2 regions of the Exiguobacterium sp. UBA6282 genome follow, and region 1 is predicted to be linked to the other one. Evidence: riboswitches for the same ligand, from Rfam matches in the RefSeq annotation. Region 1 holds a riboswitch; the other holds the start of a gene.
The links. A riboswitch is a leader RNA that binds a small molecule or an ion and turns the genes downstream of it on or off. The one in region 1 is predicted to bind FMN.
Positions count from the first base shown of each region.

Region 2: it holds a riboswitch for FMN, as region 1 does, so the genes downstream of both, B2751_RS07895 (ECF transporter S component) here and ribD (bifunctional diaminohydroxyphosphoribosylaminopyrimidine deaminase/5-amino-6-(5-phosphoribosylamino)uracil reductase RibD) in region 1, are expected to answer to the same signal.

Region 1 is NZ_DJUM01000013.1:67,508-73,242, reverse strand. Features, by position in the region: gene B2751_RS03460 (DUF6612 family protein) at 1-345, opposite strand, end outside; gene ribE (6,7-dimethyl-8-ribityllumazine synthase) at 559-1,017, opposite strand; gene ribA (GTP cyclohydrolase II) at 1,014-2,204, opposite strand; gene ribE (riboflavin synthase) at 2,204-2,830, opposite strand; gene ribD (bifunctional diaminohydroxyphosphoribosylaminopyrimidine deaminase/5-amino-6-(5-phosphoribosylamino)uracil reductase RibD) at 2,815-3,855, opposite strand; FMN riboswitch at 4,014-4,158, opposite strand; gene B2751_RS03435 (M20 family metallopeptidase) at 4,342-5,547, opposite strand; gene B2751_RS03430 (MetQ/NlpA family ABC transporter substrate-binding protein) at 5,570-5,735, opposite strand, start outside.
Region 2 is NZ_DJUM01000024.1:30,594-36,328, reverse strand. Features, by position in the region: gene B2751_RS07920 (NAD(P)/FAD-dependent oxidoreductase) at 1-410, shown strand, start outside; gene B2751_RS07915 (GNAT family N-acetyltransferase) at 652-1,143, opposite strand; gene B2751_RS07910 (GNAT family N-acetyltransferase) at 1,140-1,643, opposite strand; gene B2751_RS07905 (NAD-dependent epimerase/dehydratase family protein) at 1,640-2,506, opposite strand; gene B2751_RS07900 (HesB/IscA family protein) at 2,625-2,975, opposite strand; FMN riboswitch at 3,087-3,229, shown strand; gene B2751_RS07895 (ECF transporter S component) at 3,384-3,950, shown strand; gene B2751_RS07890 (YuzB family protein) at 4,027-4,260, opposite strand; gene B2751_RS07885 (NAD(P)/FAD-dependent oxidoreductase) at 4,353-5,405, shown strand; gene B2751_RS07880 (DUF1462 family protein) at 5,447-5,735, opposite strand, start outside.

The DNA of each region.
Region 1 (5,735 bases):
ATCGTCGACGATATAGCTCTCGATCGACATGTCCTTACCGTCCTGTGGATTTTTCATCGTCATCGTCTGATGCATCGTAAGCGGCTTCTGGATGATATCGGCTGATACCTTCTGATCTACTGCCATCTCACCTGCTTTTGAATTGACTGTCCCCTCCATGTGGAACGATTTAATATCTTTTTGAGCGGCTGTCGCTTTATTCAGTAATTCCGTATTCGAGAGTTCCCCCGACTTCGTCGAACCAGACCCACTGCCACTACCCGAATCTGTCTGCCCATCTTGACATCCAGCTAGTCCAATCGATGCTGCGACGATCCCAGCTGCTACCCACCTTGTTTTCTTCATATTCATTTCCTCCTTTATACGCGTTACCCTGATTTACGAAAAACATTGGAAAATGTTTCAAAGTTTCTTTATTACCTCATTACCGTTCTTCTTCAAAACAAATCCTCATATTTCAAATCTACTATTCTTTTTTTGAAATTTGATTTATCACCTGCAAAATGTCCACAAAAAAAATAGGATGACGGAAACTTCCGTCACCCTATCCTTATTTCGTTAGATCGTGCGTAAAAGATTCGCCATCTCAATCGCGGAAACGGCAGCTTCGTAGCCTTTATTTCCAGCTTTCGTACCGGCACGTTCGACCGCTTGCTCGATCGAATCCGTCGTCAGGACACCGAAGATGATAGGTACGCCTGTATCACGCGACGCACTCGCGACACCTTTCGCGACCTCGTTACAGACATAGTCATAGTGTGATGTTGCTCCGCGGATGACGGCACCCAGTGTGATGACCGCATCATACTTACCGCTTTTCGCTAACTTTTCCGCAACGAGTGGAATTTCAAATGCTCCAGGAACCCATGCTGTATCCACAGCATCCGCCGCAACACCGTGACGACGGAACGCGTCGTTTGCTCCTCCGACGAGTTTTGATGTGATCAATTCATTAAAACGTGCTGCGACGATTGCGACGCGTAGTCCTTCTCCTGTTAAGAAACCTTCGTAAATCATGATGTGTGTCCTCCTTGGATATCGAGCCAGTGCCCGAGTTTCGTTTGTTTTGTTTTCAGATAACGCTGATTTTCCGGTTCAACGGGTACTTGATGGGGAACACGTTCGATGACTTCAATCCCCTCTTGCTCGAGCACCCGTTGTTTGTCTGGATTGTTCGTCATCAAGCGAATCTTCGTCACGCCAAGATCACGCAACATGTTGGCCGCGACCGTATAATCACGCATGTCTGTCGGATAACCGAGTGCATGGTTCGCTTCGACTGTATCGAGTCCTTGTTCCTGCAACTCGTACGCTTTCAACTTCGCCATCAGACCGATGCCGCGTCCTTCCTGACGTAGATACAAGACGGCTCCACCTTCTCGTTCGATTCGCTCAAGTGCAGAATCGAGTTGTGGACCACAATCGCAACGTTTCGAACCGAAGACATCCCCTGTCAGACATTCCGAGTGCAGACGGACGAGCATCCCATCGTGCGCTTCACCGGATAAGACGGCGACATGTTCTTTCTTATCTTGCGTCGTATAGCCGACCATCCGGAAAGCTCCGAATGTCGTCGGAAGCAACACTTCCGCTTCCCGCGTCAATGGACGCTCGAGATACGCGACGAGTGCCTCGATCGTGATCAGTTTTAAGTCGTGTTCTTCCTTATAGAGAAGCAAATCATCCACCCGTGCCATCGTGCCATCTTCCTTGATGATTTCACAAATGACGGCAATCTCATCGCTACCGGCAAGACGGGCAAGGTCAACACCTGCTTCCGTATGTCCGCGTCGTTCCCGAACACCGCCCTCTTTTGCGATCAACGGGAAGATGTGACCCGGTCGTTTGAAGCGCTCCGGTCCATCCGTCAGCATCCGCTGGATCGTCAGCGAACGCTCTTCGGCACTGATGCCGGTCTTCGCTTCTTCATGATCAATGCTGAGCGTGAATGCCGTACCGTGCGGGTCCGTATTATTGTCCGTCATCGGCGAGAGATGTAATCGCTCTGCCACATATGGACTAACCGGAACACAGACGAGTCCTTTTCCATACGTAATCATGAAGTTGATGTTTTCTGGTGTCGCGTGTTCTGCGAGCATGACGAGATCGCCCTCATTCTCACGATCCTCGTCATCACAGACGATGATCGGTCGTCCGTTCTTCAAATCTTCTATCGCGTCTTCAATCAAGTCGAATCCGTTCATTACATGTCGCCTCCTAAGAATGCTACCCAGTCCGTCTGTTTCTCATGTTGCGTGAAATGATAGAGATGTTTTGCCATCATGTCACACTCGATATTGACGACTGCGCCGCTTGCCAATCGATCAAACGTCGTCACTTGACGGGAATGCGGAATCAATGAAATCGAGATCGTTTCCGGCGTGACGCGTTGCAAGGTCAGGCTCGTGCCGTTGATCGCGATTGATCCTTTTGGAATGCAATACTTTTGCCACGATCCGACATCAAACGTATACACCATCGCTTCTCCGTCCGGTCGCCGACTGATTAGTCGTGCCGTCCCGTCGATGTGCCCACTGACGAAATGTCCACCGAACCGACCGTCTGCCGGCATCGCCCGTTCGAGTTGCAACGGGTTTCCGACCCGGTACGTGCCGAGTGCTGTCGAACGAATCGTGTCATGGACAGCATCCGCCGTAAAACCGGTTGGGCTCATTGACGTGACCGTCAAACAAATCCCGTCGACGGCGATGCTGTCACCAATCTTCGTTCCTTCGAGCACCCGGTGCGCTTCAATTTCAAGTGCTAATCCATTCGGTCGCGGAATCTTTCGTTTTAAGGTCCCGACTTCCTCAATCAATCCGGTGAACATATCGTCTCCTCCTTTCGGATGTACGTCAGATGGAGATCCGGTCCGACCGTTTCAATCTGATCGATTTGAAAACGTTCTTCGATATCATGTCGTCCGTTCCAGGCAGTCCCTTCAAAAATCGACGGGGCTTGGTAGACTTCAATCTGGTCGACGAGATCTGCTTCAAAGAATGTGGCTTGAATCGTCGGTCCACCTTCAATCAAAACGCTGCGGATGTCTTGTTCGTATAAGCGTTTAAGAATCGCTTCCGGCGTCTCATATTCACCGACGAGCACCGTCACTTGATCATGACTTATCCGAGGAACACTCGTCAGCCAGTACGTTGGATTTTTTCCATCGCAAAAGACTTGCGCGGTCTCTGGCACCCGACCACGGCGATCGACGATTACTCGAATCGGCTCGATACCTGACACTGCGCGTAAAGTCAGTGCTGGATCATCGACGAGCACCGTTTCACTTCCGACGAGGATCGCATCATGGCGACCACGCAGGGCGCGACCATTCGCGCGTGCTTCTTCTGACGTGATCCAGCGCTGTTCCCCCGTTGCCGCGATCCCGTTCATCGTCTGAGCGATTTTGACGGTCACGGTCGGACGTTTCCGTTCGATCGTTTTCCAAAATGTCTCGTAGAGGACTTCCGCTTCATGCCGTAACAAGCCGACTTCGACTTCGATTCCCGCGTCTTGAAGCCGTTTGATCCCTGAACCAGCGACAATCGCATGTTTGTCTTCCGTTGCGACGAAAACCCGTTTGATCCCGGCTTGTAGAATCGCTTCCGTACATGGTGGTGTCTTACCATTATGGTTGCATGGCTCAAGCGTCACGTAGAGATCAGCACCACGGGCGGCCTCTCCTGCCATTCGCAAGGCTTCGACTTCCGCGTGCGGACCACCGGCAAACCGGTGCGCACCAAAACCGATGATGCGTCCTTGTTTGACGATGACACAGCCGACACTTGGATTCGGACTTGTTTGTCCGTTTAACATATGTGCTAATTGCATGGCATAACTCATCATCTGTGACATCGCGTTCGCTCCTTTCAAATAAAAAAGACGCCCCTTGAAAAAGGGGCGTCTGTATAGAAGGGTTCACGAAATACACGGTTCGCCTTCTGCTTTTTCGCATGCAGAAAGAGACCATCTCCTGAAAACATTTTTTCAGAAAACAGCTTGAATCGCGTCGTTTCGTTCTTCTCCCATCCGGACTTTACCGTCGGCCCTGGAATCTCACCAAGTCAGCCATGATGCGTACATCACGGGTCGCGGGCTCGTCGATCGATCGATCGCATCACCGCCGGTTGGGATTTTCACCCTACCCCGAAGAACTGGATTATTGAGTTATACAACTTTAGCCTAGCATATCTTTTTCAAGAAAACAAAGCGCAAATGTTTCGGTATTGGCTCTTTTATGATTTCGCTCCACTTCTGTTACCCCTCCCCAATTCGTGATCTACTGGATACTAAAAATGACTGGAGCACCTGATATCAGTGCGTCCAGTCATTGTGTTCCGGTTACAAATAACCGTTCTTCCGGTCGTGGAATTCTTGGGCAATCGCTCCGCGTGTCCGTTCATCAGCGAGGACGCGAAGTGCTGTCCGTGCGAGGATTTTAGCGCCTGCGATCAACGCTTCATCCCCTGCTTCCGAACGGGCTGCTTCTTTGAATGCTTCTGTATGGGCGACGAGATCGTCCGGACCAATCTTGATATACGGATGGATTGTCGGGATGACTTGACTGATGTTACCCGCGTCCGTCGATCCAAGACCCGGTCGTTCGTCGAGGTGCACGATTTGCCCAAGCGCCTCTGCTTCTTCTTGGAAGAGACGATCAAACGTCCGGTTGAAGACAAGATTGTCGACTTCATTTTGGAAAGCGATGACGTCAAGCGTCGCCCCGATCGCAAGTGCCGCACCTTGCGCGACCGCTTTGACTTTCTCCGTGACGGCATTCAGCCGTTCCCGTGTCGTCGCCCGAATGAAGAAACGTGCTTTTGCGTATTCCGGAATGATGTTCGGCGCATCGCCACCATGCGTGATGATCCCGTGGATCCGGACATCGTCCGGTAACTGCTGACGTAAGGCGTTGATCCCATTGAAGAGCTGAATGACAGCGTCGAGAGCGTTGATGCCTTCTTCCGGTGTCGCCGCTGCGTGCGCGGGACGACCCGTAAAGGCAAAATCGAGCGGATCAACCGCAAGCGAGGATCCCGTGATCCGCGTTTGTCCGGACGGATGGACCATCAAGGCCGCATCGATTCCTTCAAGCAACTGGTGTTTGACGAAACTGCCTTTCGCACTTCCGTTCGGCCCACCTTCTTCGGCTGGCGTTCCAAGCACGACGACACTCCCACCGACTTCATCAAGCACTTTGCTGACCGCGATCGCCGCTGCGACACTCGTCGTTCCGATGATATTATGACCGCATGCGTGTCCGATGCCCGGCAACGCATCGTACTCAGCGAGAAAGGCAATTGTCGCGCCAGGTCGGTCGCTTGACTTCTTCGCGAAGAACGCGGTCTCGTGCCCTGCGACGCCGAGTTCTACTGTAAAGCCTTCTGCCGTCAAACGCTCTGCATGTAGCCGCGAAGCAAAGAATTCCTCGTTACCGATTTCCGGCGTCGCATGAATCCGGTGGCTCGTCTCAAGATACGATTCCCGTTTTTGTTCGATGTCCTGTTCAATCGTCTCTACCCATGTCGTGCGTACTGGCGTCGTCATGCTATCCACTCTCCTTTAGAATTTATTCGCCGATGTCGCTTAGTGGAACGAACGTCGGGATCGAGCTACCTTTATATTCTTTTTTGATGAAAGCCGCGACATCTTTTTGTTGGTAAAGCGACGCGATCTTTTTCAGTTCTTTTTTGTTCTTGTCTTCCGTCCGTGTCGCGATGATATTGATGTATGGT
Region 2 (5,735 bases), on a different contig from region 1:
ATGACTCATCCGTTAACGTCATGACGCCGTATACGCTCGAATCGGTCACAGGTGAGACGCACATCGAGACGATGACGTTCAAACATGCTGAAAGTGGCGAAGTCGTCGTCGTTGCTACTGACGATGTCGTCTGCAACTTTGGTTTCGTCTCGTCACTTGGGCCGCTCAAAGAATGGGAAGTCGAGTTCGAACGCAATTCGATTCGCGTCAACTCGAAGATGGAGACTGCGATTCCAGGCGTCTTCGCTTGTGGAGATATTGCGACTTACGAAGGACGCGTCAAATTGATCGCAACAGGCTTCGGTGAAGCACCGATTGCCGTCAACCAGGCGAAACTTCTTGTCGATCCATCGGCTCGTCACCCGCAACACTCGACGAGTCTGTTCGAAAAAGTAACGAATCATTCTTGAGATAAATGAATGGCTGCAAACAAATAAGAGGTCGAATTCTGGATAACATACCGGAGTCCGACCTCTTATTTTGATGGAATCACACCTAGGACGTGACCAAACATCTTTGACTCCTACAGGAAAAGGAAGCACGATGTGTGCTTCCGTCAGGGATAAGGAAGACCCGACAGATCACATGGAATGGGAACTGGCGCGGCTTACATCCCGCCTGAGGAAAGCGAAGATGTTGAAACGTCCGATTTCATACGAATGATCTTTTAACAGGCATCCGGTAAACCCGCTGCACGAGTTCCACCCCACCACGCTTAATCATCGATTCTTCGAAGAGCTGACCGCCGAATCGCTCGTAAAACTGGCACGCCGGATTATCCCGCAAGACAGAAACCTGCATTGCCTCGTATTCCGCCAAGTCCTCGATGATACGTTGAAACAATGCCTTCCCGAGCCCCTGCCCTTGAGAAGCTCGCAAAACATAAATCGCGTAGAGTTCTCCTTCACGCGCATCCCTTCGATTTGGTCCACCTTGCGCGAAGCCAACGACTTCGTCTTCTAACTCCACAACATACACGCGCTGATCGACTAACGTCTGCTCCCATTGTTTCGTCCGTTTCTCGTACGACAACTGTGCTAAATAAGAATCAGGGATGATCCCTTGATACGTCTCCCGCCAGGCATCGATATGAACGCGCGCAATGGTCGACGCATCTTCAAGACGTGCTTCACGAATTCTCATAACGGGATAATGAAGCGACGTGTCTCGCGTCCATTGCGAACAGTTGGTTCGATTTCCTGTCCGCCGTTCGCTAAGATGACACGACGTGATGCGAGATTATCAACACCACACGTCAATAGTACTTGATCAAGTCCACGCTGACGCGCTTCTTCAAGCGCAAGCTGAAGACCTGTCGTCGCATACCCTTTCTGACGCTCGGATGGTCGGATCCCGTATCCGATATGTCCTCCATACAACTTCAAGTTCTCCGTTAAATCATGCCGGAAGTTCAATGCGCCGACAATTCGTTGTCCATCGACCATCCAGTACGTCGAATGCGTGACAAGACCTTCTCTGACTGTCGTTTCCATTTCTTTAAGCTCCGCGAAATAGGTAGCGAGCGGTTCATACGTATCCCCGACCGCTTCCGGTACGATCGTTTCGCCTGACTCTCGCCAGTCTTCTAAAAAGGCACGGTACTCCGTTTCCCACGCAAGAGTTGGTTTCATCAACTGCATCATTGGTGATTGCGCACCTCCTCTTCAATCAAACGATCGAGCCAGTCATCGATATGTTGGAACAGATAGCCCGCTTCTTTCGCAGCTGTCGTATCCATATAGAAATCGCGTTCTGGCGCAAGTGGCGATTCATCCTCTCCTTTTGCGACGATTTGGCTCGTCGTTCCCGCAATACGGTCGATTTTATCCATCAGGTCTTGAATCGATAGGACGCCGTCACTCGCAGCGTTGATCGGTCCTGTCAATTCCGAACGACCACACCATTCAAGAAAGGCAGCGGCTTCGTAACTTGAGATGTAGCCCATCTTCGCATAGTTGTTTTCAGCGATAATCGGACGACCGTCAAGCGCGCGTTTGATATGGAAGACAAGTCGTTCCGTATAATCGTCTGGTCCGAGGACAACAGGAAAACGAACGGCAACGACAGGGAAGGTCGCGCGTTGGAAGAAATAACTCTCCGCTTGGCGCTTTCCTTCGCCATACCCATGTTCCTTCTCAAGATCATATTTCCCGGGAAACGGATTGTAGGCACGTTCCGTGATATTCGCACCACCGTCTTCATAAACAGACATCGTCGACGTCAACACATAGCGTCCGACTTTTCCTTCAAACGCGTCGATCGCGAGCTTTGCTTGATACGGCGTGAAGCAAATGTTGTCATAGATGACATCCCAGTGCTGTTGGCTTAAATCCTTCATCGTACTACTTGACGTTCGGTCTCCTTTGAAAAATGTCAAGCCCTTCGCGACGGGTGGAGTATGCTCACCGCGTGTGACGATCGTCACATCATCCCCCGAATCGGCTAAACGAATTGCTAAGCGTCGTCCGAAATAGCGTGTTCCCCCGAAGATCAATACTTTTCTCATCCTGAAGCCCTCCCTGTTCGTAGTAGCATTCACTCTCTGTAATATTTCGAGTAAACTCAACAAGTCTCCTGTATGAGAGCAACAAAAAAATCGTGGACGATGTCCACGATTGGATTCATTAACAGCCACCTGGTGTCCCGGCATTCGTTGCTGTCCGGAATGATGTTCCGCAACCACACGTTGCGATGGCATTCGGATTCGTGATCGTGAATCCGCCACCAAGCATTGACTGTTTATAATCGATTTCCAGTCCTTTGACGACCGGATAATCCTTTTCGTCCACGATGACGGTCACGCCGTGCTGTTCAAAAACGAGATCCGTTTCTTTTTGTTGATCGAATCCCATTCCGTACGACAGACCACTACATCCACCACCTTGGACGAGCATCCGAAGATTTCGTTCATCTGCTGGTGCCTGCGCCATCATGTCCTGGACTTGTAGCGCTGCTGCCTCCGTTAAATGGATCATGTCATCACCTTCCTTTTCTTTAGTATACGCAACTTCTGAGCGAATCGAAACCTAGTTGCTTGAAACTATCTTGAATTCGTTGTATAAATGGTATGTACAATAAAATAATCGTTCCATCTTCAGGGCAGGGTGAAATTCCCGACCGGCGGTAAACAACTCTTTTTAAGTTGAAGCCCGCGAGCGAATAGGGCGCTATTTGCTGATTCTGTGTAATTCAGGAGCCGACAGTACAGTCTGGATGGGAGAAGATGGCGGCATGAGTTTGAATTTGATCGATTTTGCAATAATCGATTAGGTTTATTTAATGCGGACTTCTCCCCTGTTGATCTGATCAATAGGGGTTTCTTTATGGTCGCAGTCATGCCAATACTTCATCGAGAGGAACGAGCAAAAGGAGACAATACTCGTATGAAACGCACACAAAAAATGGTCACTCTGTCAATGTTAGGTTCAATCTCATTTGTTCTTATGCTTATCAATTTTCCACTACCGTTCTTACCAAACTATCTGAAGATCGACTTCAGTGATGTTCCTGCTCTTGTCGCAGCGATCATGTTCTCACCGGTCGCAGGTGTCATCGTCGAAGCATTGAAGAACGTGTTATACTACATCTTCCGCGGAAGTGGTGTTCCGGTCGGAGAATTCGCGAACTTCGCTGCAGGCGTCGCATTCGTACTACCTGTCAGCTGGTTCTACCACAAAAAGAAATCAACACAAGGTCTCGCAACTGGTCTCGTCGCTGGTACGATCACGATGGCACTCGGTCTTGCGATCCTCAACTATATCTTGATCCTTCCAGCGTATGCATGGTTCCTCGGTATGGATTACATGGCGGATCCAGCTGTCAAATGGACAGCGATCACTGCCGGTATCTTACCGTTTAACGTCATCAAGGCTTTGTTCATCTCGGCACTCTTCATTCCATTGTTCTTGAAACTACGCCCATGGATGATGCGCCGCCAACAATCTGCCTGATCCGAAAAGCTGCGCCCGCTGACGGACACGAATCCCCTCGTTCAGACGAACGAGGGGATTTTTTGGCTGTCCATGCTCACAGCTCATTCTCTTCGATTTTCAGGTAAATCTTTTCAAGCAACTCTTCCGGCGTTTCACCTACGACGGTCTCACCATCTACGAGACAAAAATGGTCAAGCGAACAAATCCCGCAATAACCGAGGCAACCGTATTCGACGACGTCAACATTCGGGTCACGTTCAAGTTGCTCCATGACGACCTGTGTACCAGCCGCTAAGTTACTAATACAAAATTCAATAATCGGATTCACTTTTTTTCCTCCTTCAAGCAGGAAACGACCTGCCTCATGTCGTATTATACAAGGTCAGACTGATTTAGGGGAACTAAGGGGGATTTTACGTTATGAAGCAATTGATCGTACTCGGCGGAGGTTATGGTGGAATGCGGATTTGTGAGCGATTCAAGGACGAGGAAGTTGCCGTCACGCTCGTCGACCGTCTACCGTACCACGCACTCAAAACGGAATACTACGCACTCGCAGCAGGTACATTATCAGATCGGGATGTCCGGATTGAATTTCCGGAGGGGAAACATCTTACCTATAAATATGGACATGTCATCAAAATCTCACCAGAGACGAATACAGTCCATCTGCAGGACGGATCAGAATTATTCTATGATGACTTAATCATCGCCCTCGGTTGCGAGGATAAATACCACAACATTCCGGGTGCTCAAGAATTTACATACAGCATCCAGACACTAGAAGAATCACGGAAGACACAACAAGCGATTTATGGTCTGTCACCGGAATCCGTTGTCTCGATCGTCGGTGCTGGTCTATCTGGTGTCGAACTCGCCAGTGAACTGCATGAGAGCCGGAAGGATTTGACGATTCGTCTATTCGACCGCGGTCCATCCGTCTTGTCGTTCTTATCCGATAAAGTCTCGTCTTACGTTCAGGAATGGTTCGAGGAACATGACGTTGAAGTCATCAACAACTCGAATGTCACGCTCGTCACAGCGGACGATGTGCGAAACGGCGACGATACGTATCCATCCGACTTAACGATTTGGACAGCTGGTACGCAGCCGGTCAAAGTTGTACGCGATCTCGGCTTTGCTGCGGATAGTGGCGGTCGGATCAAATTGACGGAACATCATCACGTACCGGAATACGATAACGTCTTCGTCATCGGTGATTGTGCAAGTCTACCGTATGCACCAAGTGGTCAACTCGCAGAACATCAGGCAGAACAAGTCGTCGATGTCTTACAAGCCAAGTGGCAAGGAAAGAAATTACCGAAGCTGCCAGAAATTAAACTGCGCGGGATGCTCGGTTCACTCGGAAAATCAGATGGTTTCGGAATCGTCATGGGCAAACAAGCACTGACGGGGAAAGTCCCACGTCTCTTGAAGTCCGGTGTCTTATGGAAACACAAAAAGATTAAATGAGCAAAAGAGGTGTCCCAAGCTTTGGGATACCTCTTTTTCGTTCATCCCGCCTGATCCAGCTTCGCATCGATTGCCGCTGTGATCGTCTTGAGTTTGACGTACCCCTCATCAATCATCTCATCATCGAGCACGATCAGTGGATAAAAATAGACATCCTCTTTCAGCGCTTCCGTCCATTGATCTGATGTTGCTGTCACGAAATCAACATAGCGAAGCGTCATCGCTTGCTCATATTTCCGCCCGAGGACGGCTTGTAGCCAACTGAATGTCTCTTCCGAGCTAGGTGCCCCGACACAACTCGGACAGGTGACCGCTGTTCCGTAAACCGTG